DNA from 4 places in the Neobacillus camarae genome. Region 4 is predicted to be linked to each of the others. Evidence: riboswitches for the same ligand, from Rfam matches in the RefSeq annotation. Region 4 holds a riboswitch; each other region holds the start of a gene.
The links. A riboswitch is a leader RNA that binds a small molecule or an ion and turns the genes downstream of it on or off. The one in region 4 is predicted to bind cyclic di-GMP.
Positions count from the first base shown of each region.

Region 1 (7,703 bases), 430 kb from region 4:
CGAGTTTTGGCGCTTGCGTCTTCCCGCTGAATTCTTGAGAAAATACGGTAATCCTCGATGCGATATCCTGATCGGTTAGGCCCGTATTCGAGCTTAATGCCGTTCGTACAACATTAGAGAGAACTTGCTGGATATTTTCCTTTGTATCAGCCGTAAGCGAATTTGGGTTCTTTGGATCGGGTGGCTCGACGCCGACATTGATGGTCAAGTCCTCCATTTGATAAGGGCTTTTAACAATCTCATTGGTGACCCGATTCACTTCATAGTTCACCCGGTTTTCCAATTCCTTCGACGTGTTTTCCTGAGATGTGTCACCGGAGGGATATTGCTCCGGTACATCGGTTTGGCCGGTTCCATCCACAGACGTGGCGGTGTCATTCCCGCTGTATTCCTTCGTAATTTCTTCCACACTGACAGCCAAGCCTTTTGTTTTTTTGCCATTTTCATCTTCAATCACAGGCTCAACTAATTCTTCTTTCGTTTTCACCTGGTCAAAATTCAGCCGTACAAATGCTTGTACCAGCACTTTGTTTTTCCCGATAATCGTCCCGAGCATCTGCTGCAGGTCTTGTTGGATGTCCGTTTCGATTTCCTTTTGGATTTTCCGTTGCTGGTCATAATTATCTAGCGCACCTGTGGATTCACCCGGTAAATCCAGTCCCTGTCCGCCTTGGTCGGTTATGACGATATTCTCTTTAGGAAGATTGGGGACACTTTTCGAAACGAGATGATACAGGACCTCGATTTCCTTTGCATCTAATTCATAACCCGGTTCTAATTCCACGACCACGGAAGCGGAAGCTTTTTCGGTTTCATCCTCCCGGGCAAACAAACCCTCATCAGGGGTCGTAATCACAACCGCTGCATTTTTGACCCCTTCAACATGGGTCAGAAGGTCTGCCACTTCGCCTTGAAGCGCCTCTTTTTCCATCGCATCCAGCTGTCGGTCAGTTGCTCCGAACTGCAAATCTTTCGTCATGTCATAAAAACTGATCGTGCCAGTTTTCGGCAGACCTTTAGATGCCAAGGAAACCAATAAATTGTCGACATCCTCCTGGGGCACCGAAATCATCGTCCCATTTTTGTCCAATCTGTAGTCGGTATAGCCTTCCTGGTCCAATTCCGCCTTGATATCGCCGATTTCCTTTTGGCTTAGTTCATTGGTAAACAGCGGGACATAGGTCGGTTTCGATACAAAATAAATAGTGAGAGATAAAGCCAATATCACCGCTATGAATAGACCAATAAATAGGAATCTTTGTTTTTTGCTGACCGAATTCCAATAATCCATATACTTTTCTTTCAAGTTGCGTAATTGTTGAATCATGCTTCTCCACTATTTCCTCTGCAGATTTTTACTAGATTTGCATTCTCATTATCTCTTGGTAAGCTTCCACTGCCTTGTCACGCACTTGTGTAGTTAAAGTGACAGCAATGCTTGCTTTTTGGGCTGCTATTGTCACATCATGCAGGTTGATGTCTTCCCCTTTTGCCAAAGCCAGTGATTTTGTTTCAAAGTCCTGAACGTTCCCATTAGCCTCTTGTATATACTGGTTCAACAGATTTCCAAAGGAGTTGGTAGTTTCTGCAGCGGCCTGGGGCTTATTGGTTTGCAAAAAACCGCTGCCTGCTCCTTGTAAACTCGCAATGTTCATGTTCGATTCCTCCTATCCTTAACGTCCAATCTCCAAAGCCTTCAGTAGCATCGATTTGCCTGAATTGAATGCGGTGACGTTGGCTTCATATGCTCGCGATGTCGACATTAAGTCGACCATTTCCTTCGTCACATCGACATTGGGCATCATCACATAGCCCTGTTCATTACTATCTGGGTTTGACGGGTCATAAACGGCCTGAAACGGGGTAGTATCTTCTACAATATTGGTAACGCGGACTCCTGAGAGTTCGTTCTGAAGATAATTGGCAAATGCCGGGGTCTGGTTGGATGCCACTACAGCCATTTTCCTGCGGTAGGGAACCCATTCTCCGTTGATGTATTGGCTTCTCGTGGTGTTGGCATTTGCGATATTAGAGGATACAACATCCAGCTTAAGGCGATTCGCGGTTAACGCGGAACCACTGATATTTAAAGATTGAAAAATCGACACGGTGATTATCCCCTTCCACTAATCGATGTTTTTAATAAGTTAAACTCTTCATTGATTCCATAGGTTAATCCTTGATACCAAATATTATTTTGGCTCAGCTGTGTCATTTCCGCGTCCAAATCGACACCGTTCCCGCTTGTGGAAAATGCAACGTCTTGTTGCTGTTCGAGCTTAGCAGTAGGAATAGCAGAGGCCGCTCCGATGGTGACATGTTTGCTATTCGTGCGTTTCCCGACAAATTGGCTTTGGACTTCTTTTTGCAGAAGCTCTTCAAAGGAAACCTTGGTTGGCTTGTACCCTGGGGTATCGGCATTGGCAATATTATTGGAAATGGACTTCTGCCGTAACATAGAGGCATCCAAAGCACTCGACATGATTCCAATCAGCTGGTTCATCTTGTCACCCTCTCTTTTTAAAATAACTGCTGATTAATTGGTCTTCATGGTTTTAATGGCATCTGACCAAGTGGTTTTCAGCCCCCGAAACATTCCTTCTATTTCATCCACTATTCCCGCATCTTTTCCAATGTTCGCTTCAATCAATCGTTGTTTCATATATTCATAGAGAGAAAAAAGAGACCTGGATACTTCATAATCCATATTCAACGTCACCATAAGCTCTGTAAGAATTTCCTGCGTTTTTATGATTAAAGAATGGGCCTTCGCAGGGTCCTTATTCTCGATGGCCACTTTTGCCTGATAGAGATTTTTGACCCCGCCATTATAGAGCATGAGTGTCAGTTCTTCAGGTTTGGCCGTTAACACCTGGTTTCTCTGGTAAATTTCGTTTAAATTCTTCATGTTTCCACACTCCTTACTTCCGCCGGTCATAAAAAACACCCTTAGGAACTGCCTGCCAATCTTCGTACTGCCTCTTGACGAATTGATTATTTTGCTCGTTCCTGTTTCGGCTGGACATTTCCCGCATCACACGCTGAAGCTCTGGTTTGATTTCCTCTTCCAGGGACAAAAGCTGGTTCAAAATCCTGCGAATGAATTCATTCATTAGTGGCTTCCCCGCTTTCTCATCCAGCCGGTTAATGGCGGTTATGCATTCTTCCCGCTGCCCGATGAGTTCCGGTACCTTCTCCTCGGCCCCCTGCTTCAGCGCCTCCAAAACCCTCACCGTTAAGTCCAAATAATGATTAAGTTGAGCCTGTTTTTCCTCATACATATGTTTGGATCCCTTTTATAAAGGTGATTGGCAAATTTCCTTAATTCTTACGCCAAAGTGCTCCTCGATGACGACCACTTCGCCCCTGGCAATCAGCTTATTGTTGACAAAAATATCAACCGGCTCCCCTGACATCTTGTCCAGCTCCACAATGGAACCGCTCGTTAATTCCAGCACCTCGCTGATTTTCATTTTGGTTCTCCCCAGTTCCACGACAATCTCTAACGGGATCTCCAAAAGGAGGTCTAAGTTCATTTGTTCTGTTTGAGGTCCTTGGTCAGGATCAGGCTCAAGCTCTGTAAACAGAAACGGCTTTTCGGCCACTTCCTGCCTGTCACCGCCAAGCAAGGCAGCCATTTCATCCTGGGTGAGTTTCCCCTGCTCAATCACGCGCCCTCTCTCCTTCCACCACATGTTCAATTTTCATTGCTACCCTGGATTTCTTCGTGCCAGGATGCGCGAAAAACTTCACTTCTTCATTGACCCTTACTTGCAAAGGCTCATCGACCAGTTGGTGCAATTGAATAACATCATTCACAGAAAGTCCAAGCAGTTCCTCAATCGTGATGGATGCCCGTCCCAATTCTGTAATAACCGGAACCGTCAAATGCTCAATCCGCCCTTGCAAAAATTCACTTTCATCCTTGTTCTTCGCCCATTTTCCATGTCCGTACCAGTTATGGGAGGACAGTTTGGGTATAAACGGCTCTAACAATATGTAAGGAATACACAAATGCATCATCTGTTCCATCTTTCCGATGGTAATCTGGAAGCGGATGACGATTACGGTTTCAGTGGGAATTCCCAATTGTAAAAACTGCGGATTGGTTTCCATATTGACATACGCAAGCGGCAGGACCATAATATCGCTCCAGGCCTTCTGAAGAATTTGGACCACGCCCTCAAGCAGGCGCTTCAATACGTTTGATTCAATCGGCGTAAGAGAAGTTCTTCCCCATTCCCCAATGGTCCCCTTACCGCCCAAAAGACGGTCAATCATGACAAACGCCATTTGCGGATTCAATTCCATCGCCATGCGGATGCCCTGCTCTCCGGATTCAAACACACTTAAAATCGTGGTATCGGGCAGCTGATTAATGAATTCCTCGTACAGCATCTGTTCCACACTGGCGGCATCCACTTGGACAAACGTCCGCAATTCAGAGGAGATAAACGAAGCAAATTGATAAGCAAAGTTCTCGTGAATTCTAGTCAGAACCCGGACCTGTTCCATTGATAACCGCAATGCTTTTTTAAAATCGTAGACTTTTGGTTCAGCTGGGCCACCACCAAAACTTAGGGAATTCGGCATACCATTGTCCATTTATTCACACCTCTTATTCCTTAAAGACTATTTAAATATGCCCACAAAAAAAGACGAGACCACCCCGAAGAATAGTCTCGTCCATAGCAAATAAACATAGATAGTTTAGGACAACAAACCTATTATCGGTAGCTGGCGAGCATACTGTATTGACAATTTAGCCCCTTTAGCTTTGCGTCACTGGGTTTCCCCAGGTTTGCCTTTATCAATTTTCGAATTATTCTAGGAAAATGATAACATTACAAATATATATTTTCAAATAAATTTTGTAGAATACCCCCATAAAATGACGAATGCGTTCGAATTATATATATTTTTGTCAAAAAAAGGAGAATATCTGGGATGATATTCTCACATTGGTGGTTATCGTTTTAAGTTTACTAGTTCCTCCAAAATGGAGTCGGACACGGTGATGATTTTCGCATTGGCTTGGAAGCCCCTTTGAGCGGTGATCATGTCGGTCAGCTCCTCTGACAAATCGACATTCGACATTTCCAGGGCGCCTGAGATAATCGAAGCATCGCTGCCCTGTTTTAGCAGACCTGCCATTCTGCGGCTGTCGGCATTTGGGGTTAACGAATATAAAGATCCTCCCGCTTTATCAAGCCCGCCTGGATTGTTTACCTCTACGGTTCCGATTTTAATAGTGGAATCTACACTGTTGCCTTTCGCATCCACCCCAATGATCTCCCCGGTGGAGTCAATGGCAAAGGAAATGTATTTATTCGGAATGGTAATTGTGGCACCTGTTTGATCTAAAACAAACAAGCCATTTTGGGAGACCAACTGATTGTTACTGTCTACTTTGAAATTGCCGGCCCGTGTTAAAAACTGTTCCCCGGCCGCATTTTGAACCACAAAGAAGCCATCTCCATCAATATAGAGGTCGGTGCCGATATTCGTTGTCGTCGGGCTTCCCGGCGTAAACACCGTATCAATGCTGCCCACTTTAGTTCCCAACCCGACTTGTATCGGATTGGTACCGCCTGAGGCGGGATTATCCTTGGGTCCAGTTGCATCCTTTACGGTCTGGCTGAAGATATCTTCAAACATGACCCGGCTTTTTTGAAATCCTACGGTATTGACGTTTGCAATGTTATTACCAATGACATCTAACTTCGTTTGAAACCCTTTAAGCCCTGATACTCCTGAATTTAATGAACGTAACATGTGGTTTTCCCCCTAGTTTTGATTGATTTCCATGGAAGTGATGCTGCTCGATACAATTTCTTGGTCACCGACTTTGTAGTAGACCTGATTGTTTTTATAATTAATCCCCGTAACGATTCCGCTCTCCTGTGCATTGGTTTCAGGATTCGTCCAGGTGACGGTATTGCCCAACACGTACGAGTGCTGACTGAGATTATTGCTTGACTCGAGGTAGGCTGTCAGCGAGTTATTTAAGTTGGACAACTGCTCCAGTACGCTGAGCTGCGCCATTTGTCCAATGAATTCCCCGTCCTGCTGCGGCTGGGTCGGGTCTTGGTTTTGCAGTTGGGTGACCAATATTTTAAGAAACGCTTCTTTTCCTAAATCTTGTTTTGCCTGGGTGCTTGCGGATGCGGTTGTGTAGTTGTTGATAGAATTAATCGTTGTCACGGCTGGTCCTCCTTAGGCAGTTGTGTTAATTTGTGAAGCCCCATCTATAGGCAAATCATATTCGCGATATTCTTCTTGGGGCTGTATCGCTTGCAGGCCGCCACGCTTTCGGGAATCCGGCTGTTGGCCTTGTCTGCCATGTGAATCTCCCCGTTGCGAGAGGGTTCCCATGAAGTTGAGGGCCGGGCTTTGGATTTGCTGGGTGATATCGATTTTGGCCACTTGCAGTCCTTGTGTTTCAAGGCTGGAGCGCAATGCTTGGACATTGGTTTCCAACAAGTCCTTACCAAGCGGCGTGCTGGTCAAGAATTCTGCGGTTACTTGTCCATCCTGAATTTTAACTTTGACCTCCACTTTCCCTAAATGCTTCGGCACCAGAGTAAAGGCCGCCTCAATTCCATCTTCGGAACCGGACACTTGGATAGCGGACTCGATAAACTGCGTGATGTCTTGGTCGAAACGATCCGCCCGTACGGTTTGAGCCGGCATGTCGGTCGGATCCCCACTAGGGGCAACCATGGCCTGAGTTGTCATTTCATTTCCGGATGACACCATCACCTGCGGTGTTAAGTTCACCACTTGAACATCATCGGTCGCCTTTTGTGGGGAGTCCCATCCACTTACATCTTCTTTAGTCTGCATTTGAAAGGGGATGGCTTCTTCTTTGTTAAGTGTCGGTTCCGCTAGGGATCTCCCATCCAATACCTGAAAGGTGCCTGTTCCCGATTGCTGTTCTCCAGTCACTCCATCTTTCGTTTGAAGTTCCATAGCCGGTATGTCGGGGTGTTCAGGTAACAAGGCAGCTGGGATATCTCCTGTTGTCACTACTACCGGTTGAAGCAATCCCTCCTGATTAGATTCAACATCGGGATTTCCCGCATTAGGACAAAGCTGATTTATGCGGCCTGCCTGTTGAAGGAACGGGAACAGCAGCAATTGAGGTAGGTCTGCATTTGGCTCACTTTCCGGTTCTTCCTCCTGGCTGGACAATTGGAGCAACAGATCAAAAGCAGCAGTCGGTTCTCCCTCTTTTCCAGTTGTTTTACTCGGCTGTTTGCTGAGTTGATTCTGTATTGCTGCAAGCTGGATCACTTTTTTCACCTACTTTTTAACAAATAAGTATTTTTTTAGAAAAGTTATTTTCATAGAGGTATAATAGAGATAAAATAAAAACAAACACGTGATAAGGAGACGACAGCTATGAATATCGGAAATCTGTCCACCAATTGGTTGCTTTACAAAACCATGATGGACATTTCACGTATCGGACAAAGTCCATCAACCTCTCTATCCGGCTTGAACAGCAGTTCGTTTGAACTTCTGTTGCAGCAAGCTCTCCTGCAAGCTGAACTCAATCAAACTAGCAATTCGGATATTTCTTCATTGCTATTTTCCGGCTTGAATTCCTACACGGCCGGTGATGTATCCGAACCTTTGCAAGCAACAACCGGTACAGAGTTAAATACTGCCGCAATCGATGCTGATGCCCTGAACTCTTA
Region 1 is NZ_JBUCKX010000002.1:889,215-896,917, reverse strand. It holds gene fliF (flagellar basal-body MS-ring/collar protein FliF) at 1-1,327, opposite strand, end outside; gene fliE (flagellar hook-basal body complex protein FliE) at 1,359-1,655, opposite strand; gene flgC (flagellar basal body rod protein FlgC) at 1,674-2,108, opposite strand; gene flgB (flagellar basal body rod protein FlgB) at 2,114-2,503, opposite strand; gene fliS (flagellar export chaperone FliS) at 2,537-2,908, opposite strand; gene ACY8D0_RS11955 (flagellar protein FliT) at 2,922-3,281, opposite strand; partial or broken gene fliN (flagellar motor switch protein FliN) at 3,297-3,566, opposite strand; gene fliM (flagellar motor switch protein FliM) at 3,664-4,605, opposite strand; cyclic di-GMP riboswitch class I at 4,730-4,816, opposite strand; gene ACY8D0_RS11940 (flagellar hook-basal body complex protein) at 4,969-5,775, opposite strand; gene ACY8D0_RS11935 (flagellar hook capping FlgD N-terminal domain-containing protein) at 5,788-6,204, opposite strand; gene ACY8D0_RS11930 (flagellar hook-length control protein FliK) at 6,217-7,296, opposite strand; gene ACY8D0_RS11925 (glucosaminidase domain-containing protein) at 7,405-7,703, shown strand, end outside.
Region 1: linked by a shared signal. The riboswitch ahead of fliM (flagellar motor switch protein FliM) and the one ahead of ACY8D0_RS09945 (DUF3789 domain-containing protein) in region 4 are both predicted to bind cyclic di-GMP.

Region 2 (7,703 bases), on a different contig from region 4:
AATTCTATACAGGAGTCATGACGGGAAAGGGGATCCTCAATCTCCAAAAAGCTGCCCAGCAGTTTGAAAAATACATATCCAATAGCTTATTAGACGTCATTTCACAAGGCAGCATCTCAACGATAAAAGAGTTGGTCAATCAGAGCGATCGTTTGGATGCCTCCTTTTTTGACCAACCAGAGGAAGTGGAGTTCCTGCCGGTCGTCACCAACCCGGAGAAAATCCTTTGTGTCGGGTTGAACTATGTAAGCCATGTGGAAGAGGCCCAAATCCAAGATGTTCCGGAAACGCCTGTCATCTTCAGCAAATTCAACAATGCCATATCTGCCCACAATCAAGTCGTGTCATTGCCGTCAGACGGCAGTCAATTTGATTACGAAGCCGAATTAGTCATCGTGATGGGAAAAGAAGCCAAGGATGTTACAGAGGACGAAGCCTTGTCCTATGTTTTTGGCTACAGTGCCGGAAACGATTTGTCAGTCAGAGACCTGCAATTCCGCTCAAGCCAGTGGCTGATTGGCAAATCCCCGGACGGTTTTGCTCCGGTGGGACCTTATTTGGTAACAGCCGAAGAAATCGACCCGACCAATCTAAAAATTGAAACCAAAGTAAACGGGGAAGTTCGCCAATCTTCCAATACCAAGTATATGATTTTTAACTGTGCCACCATTATTAGTTATATCTCGAAATATATGACACTAAAACCAGGAGATCTGATTTTTACCGGAACCCCGGAAGGAGTCATCTTAGGGCTCCCTGAAGAGGAACGCCGGTGGTTAAAGCCGGGCGACCAGATGGAAGTGATCATCGAAAACATCGGTACCCTTAAAACAACTCTTGCATAAATAGGTTGAAAGATAATAGGCAAGAAGGAAATTTCATTGCCATAGATTGGAGATGATCCATGCCAGTCGTTTTATTTTTTTTGTGGGGTGTGATCCCAATATTAGGCGTCCTATGGTTTTTAAATCTTGTTTCATTGATAAAAAAGGCAATAGAGCACAAAAATACGCGGAATCAATCGGTTCTGGGTGCAGTTCTTACCTTTCTAATATTTTTTATCTTTATGTATTTCTTTGCAGGTCTTCATTGAAAATCTAGGAAAAAAGAAAAACAAACCATCTAGTCATTGGATGGTTTGTTTTTCATACCAAGAACCTTAAATTAACCCCTCTTGCTGTGCTTTTAACGCCGCCTGGAATCGATCCTTCACATCTAATTTATGGTAGATGCTAGAAATATAGTTTTTAACCGTTCCCTCTGATAAAAACAGCTTTTCTGCAATATTCTTATTGCTTAGACCTTGTGCTATACACTCTAACACGTCTTCCTCACGTTCTGTTAACTCGTATTGATTTTTGTTACTTTGAACGTCGGGAGCTGGATGGCTGTTAATCTGCTGGACAAGCAGCTTGGCCAAATCCTGTGGAAGCAAAGTCCCGCCTTTATGGATTAACTTGATGCCAGCAATCAAATCCTTTGGATGAATGGCTTTCAACAAATAACCTTCTGCTCCAAGCGATAAGGCTTCAATCACATGATGGACCTCCTGGAAGGTGGTTAACATCATCACCTTGATATCCGGCCAGCGCTGTTTAATGACCTTAGTAGCAGAAATTCCATCCATTACCGGCATGTTGATATCCATCAATATGGTACTGGGGCTAAGCTGTTCACATAACGTGATGGCTTCAGCACCATTTTCCGCCAACCCCACAATTTCAATTTCATTATCCATATCTAACACGATGGATAAACTTTCACGTATCAGCTCTTGATCATCCGCTATGACTAGTTTAATCCCGCTCATTTAGGCAACCCCCTTTATAGGAACCGTAATGGTAAGTTTTACTCCACGATCGTTTCCACTTGTGATTTCAAGATTTCCATGCAACTCCCCAATCCGTTCTTTCATCGCGGTTAGGCCGAAGCCAGGCTGAGAATCCTCCATAGGACTTCCATCGTTTTCAATGGTTAAAACAATGTCCGAGGCGGTAAAAAGACAATCAATCATTATCTTTGAAGCGCTGCCATGCCTTTTAGCATTGGTGAGTGCCTCTTGAAGGCAGCGGATGAACACGAGTTTTATATTTTTGGAAATAGGCATCTCTTTGCCATGTAAGTGGAACTGTACATCGGTATCGGTATTTTCTTTAAAATTAGCCGCAATCTGATGTAAAAGGAAAGACAATCGCTCTTCATTTTCCTCTGGCGCAATTTGATGAATGTGCTTTCGAATATCATCTAAGCCTTTACGAGAAACATTCGCTAGCATTTCTATTTTCTTTTTTGCTTTCTCCACATCGGTTTCCAGCAAATACGATACCGCATCTAGTCCAACAGTAACTGAAGTAAAATGATGGCCAATCGTGTCGTGCAGCTCTTGAGCCAGCCGGTTCCGTTCTTGAAGCAGCGTGACCTTCTCAATTTGCTCGGCATATTGCTGAAGCACCCGATATTGCTCTTGGATTAATTTATATTGTTTACTATTTTCTTCGATCATCCGTTTGGTCCGTTGCTGCGACTGAATGACATAGTTAAAACAGGCCCCAAAGCCGAAAAAGATAAAGATATCGATGTACTGCATCAGATAGGTGGCTGTGTCAGTAGTCCATAAACGCGGGATCGGGAAGACAATAAAAAATAAGGGAAAGGTCCACTTCGCCGTCTGTTTGGTGGCAAGGTAACCGATCATTAAGAAAGTCATGATGACGGTAGAGGTGCCAAGGTCAAATTGTCGCACGATATTAAAATAAATGGCAGCTCCGCCTGTCACTATCAGTTCGGCAACAGGGTAGAAGATCGGATTTTTGTAGCCGGGCCTCCAAAAAATATGGGGGACAATATAGGAAACTGTTAATATACCGATAAAAACGAAAAAAGATAACCCTCCTGATTCTTCCCTATGAAGAATAAAGTAAAGAACACCAGAAAGATACCAGCATAGTCTTAGGAAAAAAATAAACCAGTCCACCCAGATCCAATTATGGTCTGTCTTCATGTTACGCCCCACCCCTGATACTTTTTACCTATCCTTACCTATCTTACAAGAATTTGGACATTAGTCATAGCCTAAAAATAAAGAATTTTATTAAAAAGGCTGTAATTAGCTTTATTTTATGACTGGCTGCACTACGGTCATATGACTTTTTCTTTGTATGATAAGGCCATAGGGTAAAGAAAGGAACGAAGAACATGAATAAAGAAGAAATGCTCCAAGAGTTAGATGAGCGATTAAAAGGGCTGCCGCTTGAGGACCGGGTAAAACTGGTTGAACTATATAAGGATCTAATGGAAGTGGCAAATGAAAATCGATTAGCGGACCCCAAATTATCCGCGACATTAGAAGATACCTATCCGTTGCCGAGCGATACTGAAAAAGATCCTTACCGTAATATGGGTCGAATCATTCTGGCATCCCTCAGTTTATTTTTCTTTAATCTCATTTTTGTATTAGGTCCTGTACTTGCGATTTTTGGAGTTTATTTGTCACTATGCATCGTAGCAATTTGCTTTGTATTATCCCCGCTATTTGTCCTGACACAGGTGTTTATGGGCGGATTTACAAACTTCGAGTTATTTTTATCGTTGATTGTTTGCGGAGTAGGAGTGGCTCTCGGAGCAGGTATGGCTATAGCTGGGAAAGGTTTCTACAAGCTTTTAAGTAAATACGTAAACTGGAATAGTAGACTAATAAAAGGAGAATAAAAAATGAGAAAATTAATGTACGGGGCGTTAGCATTAGTAATAATTGGAGTGGTTGGTGTGATTATGTCCATCAACACTTCCGGTGCGGAGGCATTTACATTCAGTTCTGTGGGTGTTCATCAATCAAAAGAGGCATCAGCCGAAGGAATCCGAAATGTACGCATTGAATCACCAACTGTCGATGTCAAGCTTGTGTCAACTAACGGAGATAAGATTGAAGCAGAATTTTCAGGAAAAGCAGGGAAAAAGAGTAAAAATCTTTATAAGCTAGATATGGCCAAAGACGGCAATACCCTTAAAATCACAATGGATAAGGAAGATAAGTTTCAATTTATGATGTTTAACTTTACCAAGGTAGAACTAAATGTCAAAGTGCCAGAAAAAGTTTATGATTCGATTGAAATCAAGGCGGCATCCGGTGATATAAACTTAGAGGAAATTCAAGGAAAAGTCATAACGATTGAAACACAATCAGGGGATATTAAAGCTACAGACGCAGTGGCCGAAGATCATTTTGTGCTTCATGCATCTAGTGGAGACATCGTGGCTTCTGAAAATCGCTCCAATCAAATGGAGTTTGTAACAAGCAGCGGCGATATTACGATAAACAATAACGAGGCCAAGGGAACTGATTTAGTTACTAGCAGTGGTGATATTGTATCAGGGAATACGGTATCCGAGGACATCAAGATGAATACTTCTTCTGGAGACATTGTTGCAAAAATGAAAGAAATGAAGGGGAATGTCGAGTTGGAAGCTAGCAGCGGTGATATCGATGTGAGTTTCACCAAATCACCGACCTCATTGAAAGTGGATTACAAAACGAGTTCAGGTGATGGAATAGCCCATTTAGACGAGATGAATTACTCAGAGAAGTCAGAACATCGAATCGTTGGAAAAATCGGAGACGGCAAGGTTACATTAACAGCGAGAACAAGTTCAGGTGATTTTACTATTCGATGATACCTGCTCAACCATTAAATCCGGCTTTTACAGTAAGCCGGTTTTTTTGTGTGAACTGAGCAGCTGGTGTAAGCAGGTATTGTTTCATAGAGTGGCGAAATTAATTCCCTATAAAGGGAGAGGATGCTATTGGAAACAGAAATAATCTTAAATGGGGAGTCCATTTCTCTTATTCCACTAAAAGTTAAGTATAAGGAACCATTATTTGAGGCTTTAAATAGTCCTGATATTTGGGAATATACCTGGCGGCAAGTGAAAACAGTGGAGGATCTAGAGCAAATAATAATGACAGCGATGGACAACAAAAAGGCAGGAAAGCAAATCCCTTTTGTTATAAAGGATAAACTGACAGGAAAAATAATCGGAACGACTAGAATTGGTGATATTGATTTGGTTAATCGCAATGTGGAGATCGGTTGGACCTGGCTTTCACCAGAAGTTTGGAGAACCAACGTAAACACAGAATGCAAATATTTATTATTAAAGTATTGCTTTGAAGAACTAAACGTCATTCGGGTTCAATTTTCGGTTAGTGGACAAAACTTACGATCTCAAAAGGCAGTCGAGCGAATAGGGGCAACAAAAGAGGGAACTTTTCGAAAACATAGAATCAAACCAGATGGTACCATACACGACAATATATTCTACAGTATAGTGGATGATGAATGGGAGTCAGTAAAAGAAAGATTGATGTATTTATTAGAGAAAAAATATTGATTACTAATTAACACTTTTTTAGAATTTTTGTTTTCAATTATTGTAAAAATGTAATATAATTTTAATAATAAAATAATTATTTTAATAGAAAAAGGCAAACCACTCGAAAGATTGGGACGCAAAGCTTCAGGTCTAAGGTGTTACACTATGACGGCTGAGTTGCCTAAAATAGAACATATTTTAGGGGTGTATCTTTGTGGCAGCTCTTGCTTATGAACAAGAACCATATTTTGATGTTAGAGTACTAAGTGATGAAAATCTAGTAGAGTTATATGTTAATTCTATACTGGAAAAGTATGATCATGATGTAAAAGTTTTGGAAGAAGAATTATTGGTAAGAAGGTTATTTTTGGTCGCCTTAGAATGGTATGATAATAAAAAAAGCGTTTTTCGCTTAAGTAAAGGGATTCTAAGTTAACTATCTGATCTGGCAGAAAAATAGCTCCGGAACCAAAAATGCAAATGGCAGTCTTAAACAAGGCTTGGATAAGCTTAAATTAACAAAAAAGTGCAATGGTTTATTATAGCCGCTGCACTTTTTTGTTTGGACATTTCTTCTGGAGCAATGGAGATGGGAACAAAATTACTGAAGCTCAACATGGAGAAATTTCAATCGAAAGTGAAATCACCCGGATACTAGGATCGGGAAAAAATATCCTTTGTTTTACGTTATAAGATGAAATATAATGGTAGAATCAAATTTAATCGGAGTCTAGTTAACATGCAGGAAATATCGGATATTCAGCAAATGTTCTCGTTAATATCAGAAAAGTCCCTAAACATTATCTCATCTATTTCAGCTGATGGAGTATTCACTTATATCTCTCCCAATGTGAAGGCATTACTTGGATATACTCCAGATGAAGTTGTTGGGAAACCCGCAGCATCTTTTAACCACCCTGGAACCAATACAAAATTTCTAGAGCATCGCGATTCGTTGTACGTCGATCAGGATACGGTACGATTTACCGGTCAAGTTCGGCATAAAAATGGAGAATATCGGTGGTATGAGACTACAGCTCAATATATCCGCAACCATTCAGGAGATATCATACAAACCATTGGGGTGGGGCAGGACATTACAGACCGTAAAGAAACAGACGAGACAATTGCCTACTATGCCTATCATGACAGTGAAACTAAATTGCCAAATCGGCGTTTGTTTAAGAGACGCCTCCGTCTACTTTTAGAGGAATCTAAAAGTGAATGTCATGGACTGATGTTGCTTGATTTGGATGGTTTTAAGCACGTCAACGATACTTTTGGCCACGATATTGGTGACCAACTTCTTATAGAAGCGGCAAAAAGGTTGACATTCGCAGTGGGAGACAAGGGTTTTGCCGCCCGTTGGGGTGGTGACGAGTTCACGGTTTTTCAAGCGGATGTTAAATGCCGGGCTGATTTTACTTCTCTAGTTGAGCGGATTAAGGAGGTAATCTCCGAACCATTTAAAATATCGGGCCATACGATTTGCATTGCAGCAAGTATTGGTGTGGCATTTTCTCAAGAGGATGGGGAAACGGTCGAAGAGCTGATAAAAAATGCGGATTCGGCGATGTATCGTGCCAAAAATCAGGCGAAAGGTTTGAATGGTTCTCATAACTAACAAGGACTCGTCGATATTCCAAAAGCCAAAATCGATAAAAACCGTTTGACGAAAGCAATAAATTAATAGGATACGGAAAATTGGCGGGCTAGTATGCCTGCTTTTTTTGTGGGCGTTTTAATAAAGGAAATGGACGCGAATAAGTCGAATTTTTTTATTAAATAACTGATGAATTAGGGGAGTAACTAGGATGGAACAATTTGTATACTTAATCAAACCAACACGGCCAGATTTTTTGGAAACCATGACAAAGGAAGAATCAGAAATCATGGGACATCATTTTGAGTATCTTCAAGGCCTTTTAGATGAAGGCAAGCTAATTTTGGCGGGACCTTGTCTAGATGGTGCATTCGGCATTGTTGTCTTTCAGGTTGAATCCATGGAAGCCGCTTATAAAATGATGGAAAATGACCCATCTGTCTTACAGGGAATCATGACGGCAGAAATTCATCCGTATAGAGTTTCACTTATCAATAACAAATTATAAGGGTTAAGGACAACGGAATTGTTTTATAAGTTATTGGTTTTTTACGGTGGATTCATTTCATATATGATCTGGAAATATTGAAGACTGACTCAAAAAATAAGTAGTTCCGTTTCTGTGGAGAACATTCGAAATGGCATACTATAATAGCAGACCAATTCACCTATGATTTGGTATCTTCCTTATCCTTTTATAACAATGGTTATGGATTTTAACATATGAATT
Region 2 is NZ_JBUCKX010000001.1:1,684,662-1,692,364, forward strand. It holds gene ACY8D0_RS07735 (fumarylacetoacetate hydrolase family protein) at 1-845, shown strand, start outside; gene ACY8D0_RS07740 (response regulator) at 1,160-1,810, opposite strand; gene ACY8D0_RS07745 (sensor histidine kinase) at 1,811-3,001, opposite strand; gene ACY8D0_RS07750 (DUF1700 domain-containing protein) at 3,196-3,708, shown strand; gene ACY8D0_RS07755 (DUF4097 family beta strand repeat-containing protein) at 3,712-4,671, shown strand; gene ACY8D0_RS07760 (GNAT family N-acetyltransferase) at 4,795-5,388, shown strand; cyclic di-GMP riboswitch class I at 5,472-5,555, shown strand; gene ACY8D0_RS07765 (hypothetical protein) at 5,585-5,806, shown strand; gene ACY8D0_RS07770 (PAS domain-containing protein) at 6,110-6,994, shown strand; gene ACY8D0_RS07775 (YciI family protein) at 7,185-7,481, shown strand.
Region 2: linked by a shared signal. The riboswitch ahead of ACY8D0_RS07765 (hypothetical protein) and the one ahead of ACY8D0_RS09945 (DUF3789 domain-containing protein) in region 4 are both predicted to bind cyclic di-GMP.

Region 3 (7,703 bases), 410 kb from region 4:
CCCCTTTGTTAGATAATTTCACAGACCGTAGTCTGTAATTAATTCTAATGAACAAGAAACTTACAGTCAATATTCTTTATTAAAATATTCTAAATTTAATTAAAATTATAAATATAATTACCGTATTATAGTTTTGAATTGTTTCTTAATTAAAAGATTAGTAAAATAACAGTGAAAGCACTTACAATTTGCGGAGAAACGGAGCTTGCAAATGTCACGACCTACCAAAAGACAACAGAAAGCCATGCAAACTAAACAGCGAATTATAGATACAGCTCTGGAGCTCTTTGGTAGAAAAGGATTCGACTGTGTTTCAGTTGATGAAATAGTCAAGACTAGCCGTACATCAAAAGGAGCTTTTTATGTACACTTCAATTCCAAATATGAGGTGCTCCTCGAAAAATTTAAAGAAATGGATGAGTTTTTTGCCGAGTATATTAACACATTGCCAGAAGAGACAAGTAATTATGAAAAAATACTCCTTTTCACCGAATCCCAATTGATATATTTAAGAGATTGTATGGGCATGGATTTAATCAGAACTCTTTATATGAGTGCTTTAGTTCCAAATCAACCCAAATTCCTTTCGAATACTGACCGCCATCTTTTTAGGATTGTCCATACATTTGTTCATAATGGGCAAGAAACCGGAGAGTTTAAGAAAAATTTATCAGCCCAAGAGATTACCATGTTAATTACTCGCTGCATGAGAGGCACGCTGTATGATTGGGCATTGTTTGGCGACGAGTTGGATCTTGTTAAAGAAGGGAAAAAGTTTATCCAAACCATCCTAAACGGAATCCTCACAAAATAAAAAACACTAAACCTCAAAATGCAAGGTTAGAGTTTTTCCCCTTGATGAATGACCATTCTCTCAAAACTAGCATATAAAATGGATGCAAACACCCTTGGTGAATGGTAACACGTGTGATAAGTGTAACGAGTTCACTTTATATGTACAAATTACCAACCTAATTACAAGTAAAAACGCATTAGGATTCTAAGACGAATTCTAATGCGTTTTTCTGTGTTATAGAATAATCAAGTTTAAAACAACAGAAGTGATTTTATATAAGGAAAAGGAGAATTTATGTTAAGATTTTTCTATCATTAAGTGAAAAATTATATTAAAAAATAAAAAACTTAAAAACCATCTGGGGGAGTTATTTTATGGTTGAGCTCAAGGAAATAGTGTCTAAGTTAGATGATGAACTTGATATAAAATCATATGGAAAGGATGCATCTTTCAGTCGATTCATACCAAGAGTTTATGAACCTTTAAATTTTGATTGGAAAGCAGCCTTTGAAAAAGACTTTGTGGAATTATTTAATGGCCTCATGTTAAAAGGGGATACAAATGTAGAGAAAATTTTTCTAGCTGTGTTCCCTACAGACCAAGTATTGAAACGGTTTATAGAAGAAAGCAAAAGCGGTGACTTCCTTTTTATGCACCATCCCTTATTGATGGAGTGTGGGGACCCAAAAGGGGAATGGGGACAAGGTTTTGTGCCAATTAAAGAAAAATACATTCAACAAATGAAAGAGAAAAACCTGTCCGTTTATACTTGCCACATCCCATTGGATTGTCATAAACAATTGGGCACAAATATAGCCATGGCCAAAAGGCTAAATGCCGAAATCCTTGTTGATGCATCATTGCAGGCAAAAAATGAATATGTCCTATATGCTAATATCGAAAAAACAAACTCTGACAAGCTGATTTCCACTTTAGAGAAAATCTTTGAAATTCCTTATGTTGATTTTGAAGGTCAAAAATTGGCAGATATTCAAAGGGTTGCGATTGTTGCTGGATGTGGTGATGTAGTGGATTGGATGAAAGAAGCGGAAGAGAATGGTGTTCAAGCTTACATTACGGGCGAAATCCATTGTCATATTGATAATGAATATGGTAAAAAAAATACAAACAAATGATGGACTACGCTTCGAATACTTCGATGTCTTTAATCGGCGTTTCCCATTCCGCATCGGAATATCTTGTTCATAGGACATTAATGAAGGAATGGTTCGAGAAAAACTTTCCTATTGAAACAGTTTTAATCCCACAGGAAAAATGGTGGTTATAAAGGTAAGCTGTGAAATGAGAGTTAGATCTTTTGATTTGGGCTTCTAGTCATTATGCTGCCCTGTTGTGTTTATTAAGCCATTTTTGCAAATGATATGATGGATTGATTGCATGTGAGTTCGTTGAAAAAGGGAAACTATTTGACATAACACTAAAAGGTGTTATTATAACTAGTGACATTAAAAGGTGTTATATAGATTTGGAGGTATTAAGGAATGGAAATAAATGAAACACTACCGGAAATCCGCAAAACGATGGTACTGAAAGCACCGATTGAAAAGGTATGGAAGGCCGTTTCAACATCAGAAGGCATAGCTGCTTGGTGGATGCCTAGTACCCTTGAACCGCTCATGGGCCATGAGTTCGTTCTTCAAGCAGGGCCATTCGGGGATTCTCCTTGTAAAATTACCGAGCTTGACCCTCCAAATAAGATTGGTTTCAACTGGGGAAAAGACTGGCATCTTGAATTTGAATTGAAAAAGGTAGATGAGGCGGCCACGGAGTTTACCTTGATTCATTCTGGATGGGATGCAGAAAAAACCACGGAATTTGGGCAACCGCACACAGTCATTCGTGGAGTGATGGACGGCGGCTGGGAGAAAATCGTCAAAGAAAAGCTTCCTCACTATATCGAAGGATAATCTATTGGATGCATCCTTTTTCTTAATAGAAATTAAATACGGATGAGGAGAAAATCTATATGGAAAAAATAGACATAGTAAAAACAGTATATACTGAGCTTTTAGATGCTTGGAATCATCGGAATGCACGTGATATGGCCAAGTTATTCGCTAAGGATGGAGAGATGATTGGGTTTGATGGAAGCCAAGTTATTGGCAATCAGGAAATTTTTGCGCATGTAGCGCCCATTTTTGAGCATCATTTAACTGCCCGATATATCAGCAAAGTGAAGCATATCCAGTTTCTTAGTCCTGATATTGCTATTTTGAGGGCCATTGCTGGTATGGTGCCCCCTCAGCAAACGGATCTCAATCCCAATGTAAATGCGCATCAAACTTTGGTATTGGTAAAGATGGATGGAGTATGGCGTATTCAACTGTTTCAAAATACACCGGCACAATTTCATGGAAGACCCGAGTTGGTGGAGCAAATGACAAATGAATTGAGGGAGTTGTTGTCATAAAACGGAAGTGAGCTTTTTACTTTTATCGGTCTAGGGAAGCAAAGGGGGAAGTGCTATTCACTTCCCCTGTTTTTCTCAATATTGGTTTGTCAGCAAGGTCAATAGTGTACTAAGGACTGCGGTGCCAAGCAGTATAAACACATAGGCTGCCTTCTTTTTTAACCGTTTCCTCCGGACATATTCTTCCGGTGTGGTCCATAAACTTTTTGACATAAAACATTACTCCTTTATGATGAGGCTGTGTTAGGCTTGCTTGCTTTTTTCCGCCCCAATGCGCTTTTTTACACAGCCGTTATAAAAAAATGAATAGACCCTAAACGGAGGATTGTGTTAGGGTCTATGTCACTATTCTTTCGTTACAGATAATTCGATATGGCGGTCTGCCTCTTTGGCAGCTGTCATTAGACTCATAATTACTAGCATGAAAAAGGACCCCGTCACTAAACCTGCAGCAAAAGCAAACATTGTGTTCCCTCCGTTTTACATAAATCGCAGGAAGGTTCATATTCGGTAACTGGCTAGCATAGCGTTGCGCCTTAGCCCCTGTAGTTTTGCGCCATCACCTTTCGGTCATTTTGCCCTTTCGTACGAGTTATGAATGTGATTAACAGTATTTACCTGTTATTTTTTATATCGGCATCCTTCTCCAAAAAGTTTAGGGTTCAAATAACAACTTTTTAAAAAATAATTCCTACACAAGTAAAATTGCGGCAGCCATCATCAGCTGCCGCGCAGAATTACGATGGTCACCCGGCGGTTGGCCTGGCGATGCTCGTCTGAGTCATTGGGATAAAGGGGCTTAAATTCACCATATCCGGAAAACTGCATCCGGCTTGGGGCTACCTGCTGGGTCTCAAAATAGTGAAGCACGCTTGCGGCACGCGCCGCGGAAAGCTCCCAGTTGGAAGCATAACTCGTATTGTGGGCCGGCACATTATCCGTATGCCCTTCAATATTGATTGGATTAGGCACCGTATTGATCAGGCCGACAATTCCGTTTAGAGTCTGATACGAACGCTCCTTCAATTCCGCCCGTCCGGAATCAAACAACACCACTTCTTTTAGGGACACCTCGATTCCTTTTTCTGTTTCCTGAAGCGTAACCGAGCTTTGCAGATTGTTGGCGTTGATGTAACTTTCCAACTGCTGCTTTAACACATTGAGTTCTTTGTCATTGTTTTCTCCGGTCTCTTCCTGTTCGGCATCCGCTTTAGGGAGTGTAGGAGACAGTCCGGCTTTTTTCTCCTCAATTTGGGTTCCCGTCAGTTCCGACTGGAACGATTCCATGATGGATTGATATTTCTCTTTGTCAATCGTGCTGGCCGCATACAGCACAATAAATAACGCCAGCAGTAATGTAAGCAAATCCGCATAGGGGATCAGCCAGGACTCGTCCGTATGTTCTTCGTGTTCGTTGTCAAACACCCGCTGCCGTCTTTTCATGCCATGCTCTCCTCCAAGTCCTCCCCAGGTTGTTGTTTTTCTAAGGCCTTTCGTTCGGAGGGTGGAATATGGACAGACAGTTTTTTCTCTAAAGCGCTTGGGAGCACTCCTTGATAAATCGACAATAGCCCCTCAACCATTAAAAGCTTTAATTCCTGCTCCTGTTTGGACAGCCGCTTTAACTTGTTGGCTAGCGGGTTCCACAGCACATATCCGGAAAAAATCCCGAGCAGGGTGGCGATGAAGGCAGCGGCGATGGAATGGCCGATTTTTTCAATTTGCGATAACGAACCGAGAGCGGCAATCAAACCGACGACGGCACCAAGCACCCCAAGTGACGGAGCATAAGTGGCTGCTTGTGAAAAAATCAGCGCACCTGTCTTGTGGCGCTGACTAATCGCTTCTATCTCCTCCATTAACACTTCCTCGATAAATTCAGTTTCATACCCGTCAATAATCATTTCTAATCCTTTCTTGAAAAAAGGGTCATCTGCGGATTCGGCCATTTCCTCCAGTGCCAAAAATCCTTCCCGTTTGGCAACTTCCGCGCATTCGATTAAAATCTTTACCTGTTCTGCTTTCGAAGGGAGCTTCGGTTCAAACAGGGCAATTTTCAGCAACTTCGGGAAATTCTTGATTTCGCGAAACGGAAACGCAATCAACAAGGCGGCAACGGTACCGCCAAAAATAATCAAAAATGCCGCAGGGTTGTTCAAAGCCGTGAGCGGCGCGCCTTTTAAAATCATTCCGACTCCGATGACGAGCAGTGCTAATAAAATTCCAAAAATACTAGACATAATTTTCTCCTTTGGTTTATTCTTTAGTGTAGTTTTATCAAAAGCAATTGCTCCGTGTACTTTGCGAAAGGGGTGCCTCGAATGAAGATCCAACAGACCCATGGAGTCAGCCAGGAACGCTTTGTATCTGTCCGGGAAAAGGGAAAGGATTCCCTTGCTTTCCAGCAAGTTTTTCATGAAACACAGCACGATTTCACCGGGGAACGCCTGCAGACGCTTCTGAAACAGCTGGACCAAAACGGAAGCCGCCTTGCTGCCTCCCAATCCGTTAAGGATTTGCTTGACTATAAACAAAGCATCCAGGATTTTTTAAAAGAGGTCGTGCAGAACGGTTATTCCTTAGAAGAGTATCGGCATTTTCAATCCAATGGACGAGATAAGAAGCTGAAAATTATTAAACAAGTTGACCAGCAGTTGATTAAAATTTCGGAACAGGTCATGGAAAAACAAACCTCATCGGTGGAGCTGTTAAAGACCATCGGCGAAGTAAAGGGATTGTTGGTCAATTTATATACATAAGGGAGGACTGAGAATATGCTGAGAGGGATTGATACGGCCGCATCCGGCATGATTGCGCTGCAAAGAAGACAAAATGCGTTGACGAATAATCTAGCAAACGCGGAAACGCCCGGTTTTAAACAGGACAGCAGCCCATTGCGGTCATTTCCGGAAATGCTGCTGTCGCGCATCAATCAAAATACAGGGATGGCACCCAAAATTGGGACTTTATCCATGGGGGTCTATAACCAGGAGAACTTGCCCTTATTTTCGCAGGGAAGTTTGGTAAGCACGAACCTGCCGTTTGATGTGGCGATCAACGACCAAGCACTTGCACCAAATCTGGAAAACGGCCAGACTGTCCAGCCGGCTGCTTTTTTTGCGGTACAAACAGCGGATGGGGGAATACAATTAACCCGCAATGGCCGGTTTTCGGTCAATGAAAATGGCCAACTGGTGACAGCCGCTGGAGATTTGGTATTGGGAAAGGACGGCCAGCCGATAGCGGATGCAGAAATTTCCGGTGGTGATATCTCCATCGGAACGGATGGTGAAATTATTGTGCATCCGGGAGACACTGCGAGTGCACGGATTGTTGGTTCGCTCGGCATCATGGTGGTAGACAATCCCAATCAATTAGTCAAAAAAGATAATGGATTATATGAACTGGAGGGTGCCACGGCGGTGATGCTGGAGCAAACCCTCCCAGCTGGATTGCAGCTGCAACATAAAATGATTGAGCAGTCGAATGTCGACCTGTCGCAAACAATCACCGACATGATGGGCAATATCCGCCTGTATGAGGCCAATCAAAAAGTCCTCCAGGCTTATGACACAACGCTTGAACAACTAAACACGATTGGAAGGGTATAACGGGTATGAATACATCTTTATTGATTGCCTCATCTGGAGTCCGGGCCTATCAGGGCAAGCTGGACACGATCGCGAATAATATCGCGAATGTGGACACTGAGGGCTTTAAACGACGGGAAGCCACCTTTTCCGAAAACTTGACGGTTTCGATTCAAAATCAGGCGGATACACAAGAGGAGGTTGGACGGAAGTCGCCGCTTGGAATCCGGACCACGTTTGGTTCCCGGATTGCGGCTACACCGATTGAGTGGACCCAGGGTGCACCGAAGCAGACTGATCAGCCGTTTGATTTCATGATTGAAGGCAGCGGGTATTTTCAGGTGCGCCGATCGACTGACTCGGGAACGGAAGTTTTATACACGAGAAGCGGAGCGTTTCAGCAGACCCCGATCGGAGCCGGACGCTTCCAGCTCGTTAATGCCCATGGTGATGTGTTGTTAGACCAAAACGGCAATCCGATTGAATGGAGCAACGACCAGAAGTTTGTTGTGGCGGCTGACGGAACGATTGAAGGGACTAACCAAAGAATTGGCGTAGTCAATTTTACCAATCCCCAATTGCTTAAAGAGGACGGCGGCGTTTACCGGTTATCTGGTGGAGCGGTTACAGGGGCGGGCTCGGATGTTCAAATCAGGCAAGGATATTTAGAATCGTCCAATGTCGACCTAAATCAAGAGATGACTGATATGGTTAAGACGCAAAGGGGCTACCAAGCAAATGCCCGAGCACTAAGCTATGCGGACCAAATGATGGGGATCGCCAATGGCATTATGAGATCGTAACGATGAAAGGCGGCGGCATTTTTACAGTGCTGCCGTCTTTTTTAATAGCCATAGACCCAATCGGGAGTCGAATGTGGGTTCTT
Region 3 is NZ_JBUCKX010000002.1:869,039-876,741, forward strand. It holds gene ACY8D0_RS11825 (TetR/AcrR family transcriptional regulator) at 212-814, shown strand; partial or broken gene ACY8D0_RS11830 (Nif3-like dinuclear metal center hexameric protein) at 1,171-2,084, shown strand; gene ACY8D0_RS11835 (SRPBCC family protein) at 2,299-2,724, shown strand; gene ACY8D0_RS11840 (SgcJ/EcaC family oxidoreductase) at 2,784-3,227, shown strand; gene ACY8D0_RS11845 (hypothetical protein) at 3,303-3,440, opposite strand; gene ACY8D0_RS11850 (DUF3789 domain-containing protein) at 3,573-3,692, opposite strand; cyclic di-GMP riboswitch class I at 3,734-3,817, opposite strand; gene ACY8D0_RS11855 (flagellar motor protein MotB) at 3,948-4,670, opposite strand; gene motA (flagellar motor stator protein MotA) at 4,667-5,467, opposite strand; gene ACY8D0_RS11865 (YaaR family protein) at 5,549-5,986, shown strand; gene ACY8D0_RS11870 (flagellar hook-basal body protein) at 6,002-6,838, shown strand; gene ACY8D0_RS11875 (flagellar hook-basal body protein) at 6,844-7,620, shown strand.
Region 3: linked by a shared signal. The riboswitch ahead of ACY8D0_RS11850 (DUF3789 domain-containing protein) and the one ahead of ACY8D0_RS09945 (DUF3789 domain-containing protein) in region 4 are both predicted to bind cyclic di-GMP.

Region 4 (7,703 bases):
ACTTATCCTTTCTCATCTCTTCCGTACCTTCATAAAAACCAAGCAGGCTGTTCCTTATTCATAAAACTCGGAGGAATGATTCTGGAACTTTTGTATAGCGGGAAGCTGCTCCATGGATAGTATTCCGGCCTTCTGACCATTTTGGCTTCAACAGGATTCAAATGGATGTACCGGCTGACATCCAGCATCCCTTGTTTGTCTTCAATGACATGGTCATAGAACCGTTTCTCATAGACATGGCCCGTTAAGCGGTACTTCGTATTATAGTAATTGGCGTACCGTTTATTGACGAGTGACATCAATTTGGAGAGTGACACCTCCGAGCTACGGATTTGCAAGTGATAATGGTTGGTCATCAAGCAATAGGAGGCGATTTCGAATCGATAGTCCCGATGGAGTTGACTGAGGATATGGAGAAAGGCCTCAAAATCAGATGCGTTACGAAACAGCGGGTCACGACGATTGCCCCTGCAGACGATATGATAAAACCGATGGGGGATCCAGATACGCTTCTCACGTGACATATCAAGTTTCCCTCGCGACACTCTGTTGTTTTTGGTAGCTCCAGCGCCTTAGCGCCATTGCTTCCCAGATGGCTTGGTCGGAAATCTCTGCTTCCCCCGCCAAATCGGATATCGACCTGGCCAGCCTAAGGATTTTGATTTGCACCCGATTGCTCCAATTTTGCTTGGCTACCACATTTGTCAGCATGTTTTGCTGGTTACTCGATATTCGGCACGTCTCCAACAGAATCTCAACTGGCACCTTCGCATTGGTAACTTCTTGCTGATAACGCTCGTATTGGCGTTCACGAGCCAATTCCACCAATTTCTTGATTTCCTTGGAAGACTTGTTCCGAATGATGGATTGATTAAGGTTAACCGACTTTAAGGATAAAAGGATATCAATCCGGTCATACACTGGACCTGACAAACGATTTCGATAGGCTTGGATTTGTTTGGAGGAACACGTGCAATAGTGGCTGGCGGAGCCAAGGTATCCACAGGGGCATGGATTCATGGCACCGATCAGGATAAAGGAACAAGGATAGGTCACCGTGGAATGGGCCCGGCTGATCGTCACCTCGCCTGTCTCCAGCGGCTGCCGCAGCATATCCAGTGTCTTTTTGGGGAACTCTGCTATCTCATCTAAAAATAAAACTCCATGATGGGCCAAAGAAATCTCTCCCGGCCGAGGTGTGGATCCGCCGCCAATAATCGCAACAGATGATGCCGAATGATGGGGGTGACGATACGGGGTAGGATGGATTAATTTCTCACCCGCCAATTGGTATAAGCTCATAACTTCGAGCTGGGATTGATTGGTCAGCGAAGGCAGAATTGATGGAAAGGTTTCCGCCAGCAAACTCTTCCCACAGCCAGGCGGACCGCTCATTAACACATTATGCTCGCCAGCCGCAGCAATCATCAGAGCCCGCTTCGCCTGCTCATGACCGATTACATGGGCGAAATCCTTTAAAGGACGATGCGAAAACTGTGGTATAGGAGCCTCAGAGACCGCCGCTGGAATCAATGTCAAACTTTCCTGCCCCTCTAAATGCTGTACGACTTCTTCAATATGTTGGACCACCCGACAGTCTAGTCCTTGCAGCAGTTGGATGGGAATGGATGGGTCAAAAGGAAAATAAACCTTTTTGAGTCCGAGGCTTTTTGCCGCAGTCAATGCCGGCAGCATCCCTTCCGCTTTTACCACTGTCCCATCAAGAGACAGAGCGCCAATAAACGCCGTATCCAAAGGAATCTCGCCTTTAATAAAATTCAGCTCTTTTAAAGCGGCAATGGCAATCGCCAAATCAAACAACGGTCCATTTTTCTTCTGTTCCGCTGGCGAAAGATTCACCACCACCTTTTGGTCCGTCACGTCGGCATCAAACCGGCTCAGTGCCGCAATTACCCGCTCCCGTGACTCTTAACGGAGGCATCAGGCAACCCAACAATCACCATTGACTCCGTGCCAGGCGTAATCCTCACCTCCACCTGAACGCAGTAGCCTTCTAACCCTTTTAAGCCAATACTTGACACCTTCACAGTCATAAAACAACCTCCTGGAAAAGCCTCGTATTCTTAAATCTGTAACCTGCAAATAGCAATGGGAATTCTAATTAGTGAAGAGAGTGAGAAAAAATGATAGGAATCGTTAGAAAGGAGAAAATCAGTTGAGGAATACTATATACGGCAACCTAAGACTACACCCCCATTCTACCACTTCCCGTACAGCTAGCAACCATGCATTCTTCGACAAAATTCGCATTGTTCGGGTGGTGACAGGGTGGTGACAGGCACCGGAATTTTATAACCGTCTAATACCGGACAGGCAATCCGTCAACTTCCGGCCATTTTGGAATAGCAAATTTTTTATATTTTCCCTTTATATATAGAAGGAATCACAGTAATCGCCGTGGAATTATACCATGGTATAATTCCACGGCGATTACTGCATATTGAAAAATAACAAACTTTCATTCTACAAATCTCGACAAACTTCGGGCGGTGACAGGCACCGAAATATGTAGTTGTAACACCTTTCTTGCTGTAGCTAATCCTCCTTTACAAAAGCCATGATTAACAGACTGCTGGGCCTTTTGTTTCTTTACCGTTTATATTCTCCTGTTTTTTTGGTTTGCCCTTTGTTAATAGTTTATTTGCTATTTAGCATTAGCAAGATATGGTATAATATGATTGTAATAGACATAGTTCGTACGAAAGGGCAAAGCCGTTGAAAGATGGTGGCGCAAAACTATAGGGGCTACGGTTCTTGAAACTATGCCAGCCAGGTGCCGAATATGAAGCCTTCCTGCGAATTATGGGTTTAAAAAGTTCAGGAGGGGTACTATGTTATATTTTCTTGCAGGATTACTTGTCGGGTCCACTTTCATTGTTTTGATCATGAGTCTTATGATGGCAGCAAAAAATGGTGACCAGCAACTAGAAAAATTCTATAACCAGAATTTAAACTGATTTGTAGATCGACTCAATGTATACACATTAATGAAAACGGTTACAAATTATGGCGTAGCTAAAAGAATTGAAACCAACCTATATGGGAGTTGATTTCGATGGACGAGCAAGGGAATTTTCTAGTTGGGTTAGTATGGGGCACTTCTCTAAGTGTTCCATTGTGGTTAGCGTTTTTCGGCTGGTTGAGGATCATATTGCATTTTATCTTATAATTTATATACATAGAAAAGGCTCGGCTGCCACTCATTCGTGGCAGCCGAGTTTGAATAAGTACCGGTTAACGAGTCCTTGCCTTTATTCGTCTATTTACCAAATAGGTTATCGTCAAGAAAATAAAGGCACCAAATGAATCGATTAAAACATCCCTAAAAGAAGAGACTCTTCCTGGCATAAACGATTGATGGTATTCATCCGTCATCGCGTAAAAGAAGGTAATTAGCCATGCCAAGAAATAAGAGAATCGTTTTACACCCAGTGACTTAAACAATAAAAATGCAAGAAATCCGAACACTAGAAAATGGGTTGATTTTCTCATCATTAGGTTTAAAATACCAACCTCCTGATTGTCTGCACTTGGTGTACTGATTGCCTTATGTTCCGTTTCCACTATCTTGTGGATTGCTTTAGAGGTGTTTTCCCCTGTAAAATAGGGCAGCTGCGTAAAGCAAAAGATACATATCATCCATACAATCGCCCCTTTAGCCCACTTCTTCTGCTTCGTCACTACACTTCCCCCTTGTTGCCAAACAGGGAATCTAATCCCCCATCATCATATTATAAACAGCCAACAGGCCTTCATACAGGGAGACCTACGTTTATCTGGGCTGTTAAAAAAAGAATTTCATTATCTATGTAATGTATAAAGTTGTAATTCAAAAAGAGGAAGGACTTAAATCTCCTCCCTCTCATCATTTCTTCCAAGGCTCACTAAAGTATTATACCAGTGAAACCTCTAATGTATTTACTGTTTCTCTACCAATGGAATCATAAACAATTTTAGCTTTCTTCGCACTTGTTAAATCATAGCAATTACGACCATCAAGAATGATAGGGTTCTTCATTAACTTGCTATATTGTGATAGATCAAAGTCTTTGACCTCATCCCACTCCGTAAAGATAAAGCAGACATCAGCATCTTTAATTGTCTCTTCAATAGTTGGGCAATAAGTAATCTCGTTAGGGTATTTCTTCTCAAAGTTATCCACGCCTACAGGATCCCATGCTCTAACATTAGCGCCATCCTCCAGCATAATAGGGATATTAACTAAAGATGGTGCCTCTCTTAAATCATCCGTACCGGGTTTGAACGTTAAACCAAGAACGGCTATATTCAATCCTTTTAAACTATCAAAATACTTACGAGACTTCTTAATTAATTTGAGTTTTTGGTTTTCGTTTACATCAATTGCAGCCTTAATTGTTTTCAACTCATAATCATGGAAGTTAGCCAGCCAGTGTAAAGCCTTTGTATCCTTCGGGAAACAAGATCCACCATAACCAATTCCTGAATTTAAGAATCTATTCCCGATACGGCTGTCATACCCCATTCCAAGCGCAACATCATCAATGTCCGCACCAATGATTTCACAAAGGTTAGCAATTTCATTAATAAAAGAAATCTTAAGGGCTAGAAAATCATTAGATGCGTATTTAATCATTTCGGCACTTTTGCGATTCGTTACGACAATAGGTGCCTCAAAATCTTTGTATACTTCCCGCAGTACTTCTCCAGCTTCCTGATTTTCTACTCCAATAACAATTCTAGATGCGTGCAAGGTATCCCGTACAGCTGTACCCTGTGACAAAAACTCGGGATTGGAAGCAACTGATACCTTAACGTTATGAGCAAGGTTGTTTTTAATCAAGTCCTCCACTTTATCGTTTGTTCCAATCGGTACAGTTGATTTCACAACCACTACACAGTCTTTCTCAATGCTTTGGGCAATTTGTTCCGCAACTGCATACACATACGATAAATTAGCAGAACCATCATGCTTTTCAGGGGTTCCAACTCCAATAAAAATTACATCAGCATCTTTATATGCTTCCTTATAATTAGTGGTGAAGGTCAGTTTATTCATATTTTTTACCATTAGTTCATCTAAACCTGGTTCATAAATAGGGGAAACACCAGAGTTCATCAAGGAAACTTTCTTCTTATCTATATCAACACAAGAAACAGAATGCCCTTTTTCAGCTAAACACACACCTGTTACTAAGCCGACGTAACCAGTTCCAGCTACAGCAATTTTCAATTTAAATTCCACCTTTACTAGAGTAAGTAAAAAAATCCAGATGGGTTCAATTCACATTTTAGAATACAAATTAAATCAAACAAAAAAATAACAAATATTATTAATAACCTAACTTTAGCAGAGTTATATAATAGCTACGAAACTTCCACATTTCTGAACAAGGATTTCTATACAATTGATTCAATGTACTTGGAAGTTTTAAATCATTGGTTCCAGGATAGATTAATATAAAAAGGGAAAGAACTTAGTCCCTCCCTTATTTTATAAGATCACTTTTGCTTTTGACTTATTAAAATGATTAATGACATCATCCCATTCAAAGTAAAGGCGAGTGAAATCTTCCTCACTAATCCCCATTCCCGTTTGGACCTCAATAAATTCTAACTCCGAAAGTCCTTTAATGCCGTGTTTTTTTCCTGCTGGAAGATGAATAATGTCCCCTGCTTTCACACGAGTAATATAATCATCTAGGGCTAATTCACCTTCTCCACGGACAATCGTCCAAACTTCATCCCGTAAATTGTGGTAATGATAGCTGGAATTTTTTCCTTCATGGATGCATATTCGTTTTGTAACCATTTCGTTTCCGTCATCATATTGGGTATAATCCAGTACTCGGGACCAGCCCCAAATTCGCTCTTCATACATTGGGGGCTGGTTGAAACCACCAATTAAATCTTTAATTTTCGGGCTTGAAGCCTTATCGGCAACCAGAATCCCATCAGGACTAGCTGCTACTACAATGTCTTTTGTTCCAATGACAGTTACTGGGATATCGAGTTCATTAATTAAATGTGTATTAACGGAATCTTCACTAAGGACACCCTTACCTAGTTGTAAAGTAGCCATTTCTTCAGTTAATGTATTCCACGTTCCAAGGTCTTTCCAATAACCATCGTAAGGTAGCGCAACAATATGTTTAGCTTTCTCTACTACCTCATAATCAAAGCTAATCTTTGGAAGAGTTTTATATTCCAATTCAAGTCTATCATAATTAATTGGGAATCCCTTTTCCTCTAATATATTTATAATATAATTTAATCTAAATGCAAACACCCCACAATTCCATAGAGCACTCTTTTCTATAAGAGATTGTGCCATTTCTTCACTTGGCTTTTCTGTAAAGTGATTAACTGTAAAATAGTTATCTTCCTGAACGGCACCTTTAGGAACTATGTAGCCGTATTTAGAGGAAGGATATGTCGGTCTAACTCCAACTAAAGCCAAATCAGCTTGTGAATTTAGTAGCACATTCTCAAGTTCCTTTACCTTCTCAAAAAATCCAACCTCCACATAGGGGTCAACCGGTAAAACAACAATCACTTCATCTTCAGATAGCTCTTGAACAGAATATAAAAAAGAGGCTGCTAAAGCAATAGCCGGAAAAGTATCACGTCTTTCCGGTTCAATGATAAGAGGAACATCCAATCCCAACTGACTATTAATCATGTCTCTTTGCATTTTAGATGTAGCAATAACAGATGAATCAGCAAGACCCACTGTTTTTAACTGCGCCCATACACGCTGAACCATGGATTGCTTTTCATCATTACCTTCTAATACTCTTAAAAACTGTTTCGATCTTGTATCGTTTGATAAAGGCCATAACCGCTTACCAGATCCACCTGAAAGCAATACAAGCTTCATATTATCCCTCCACAAAAAAACAGGCCATATCGACCCGTTCGTAACTGTTAATTTAAATAATATTTACGTGACAAGTACTAGGATACATTTTATCTTTAATTTATTCTTTATAGTTCTTTTCAAACAGCCAAGCATCCCGACACATGGTCAAAATATCCCGCTTGGCTTCCCAACCTAGCTCTTTTTGTGCTTTTGAGACATCGGCATAACATTTAGCAATATCTCCGAGCCTACGGTTTACAATTTCATATAGAATTTCAATTCCATTAGCTTCTTCGAAAGCTTTCACTAACTCTAGTACACTAGTCCCCTGGCCAGTACCTAAGTTATAAATGTGGACTCCTTCAGTAAGGTTATCCAGTGCCGCTACATGACCTTCAGCTAAATCCATCACATGAATATAATCGCGAACTCCAGTGCCATCTACTGTCGGGTAATCACTTCCAAAGATTCTTAACTTTTCTAGTTCCCCTTTAGCTACTTTGGTTAGATAAGGCATAAGATTGTTAGGTATTCCATTAGGTGCTTCACCAATCAGTCCACTCTCATGTGCCCCCACAGGATTGAAATATCTCAGAATGGATACAGAAAAACCAGTATCTGCCCTAGCTAAATCTGTTAAAATTCGTTCACAAACTGCTTTTGTTTCACCATATGGATTTGTAGTTTGCAAAAGATTCATGGTCTCTACAAATGGTACTGAATTATTTCCATACACCGTTGCAGAAGAGCTAAAAACAAATTTATTCACTCCATATTTTTGACAGACCCTGGCAAGTACGATAGTACTAACAATGTTATTATAATAATAACTTAAAGGCCT
Region 4 is NZ_JBUCKX010000002.1:458,728-466,430, reverse strand. It holds gene ACY8D0_RS09955 (REP-associated tyrosine transposase) at 30-524, opposite strand; partial or broken gene ACY8D0_RS09950 (YifB family Mg chelatase-like AAA ATPase) at 526-2,054, opposite strand; cyclic di-GMP riboswitch class I at 2,717-2,802, shown strand; gene ACY8D0_RS09945 (DUF3789 domain-containing protein) at 2,853-2,978, shown strand; gene ACY8D0_RS09940 (VanZ family protein) at 3,256-3,702, opposite strand; gene ACY8D0_RS09935 (UDP-glucose dehydrogenase family protein) at 3,914-5,233, opposite strand; gene ACY8D0_RS09930 (sugar phosphate nucleotidyltransferase) at 5,495-6,880, opposite strand; gene galE (UDP-glucose 4-epimerase GalE) at 6,981-7,703, opposite strand, start outside.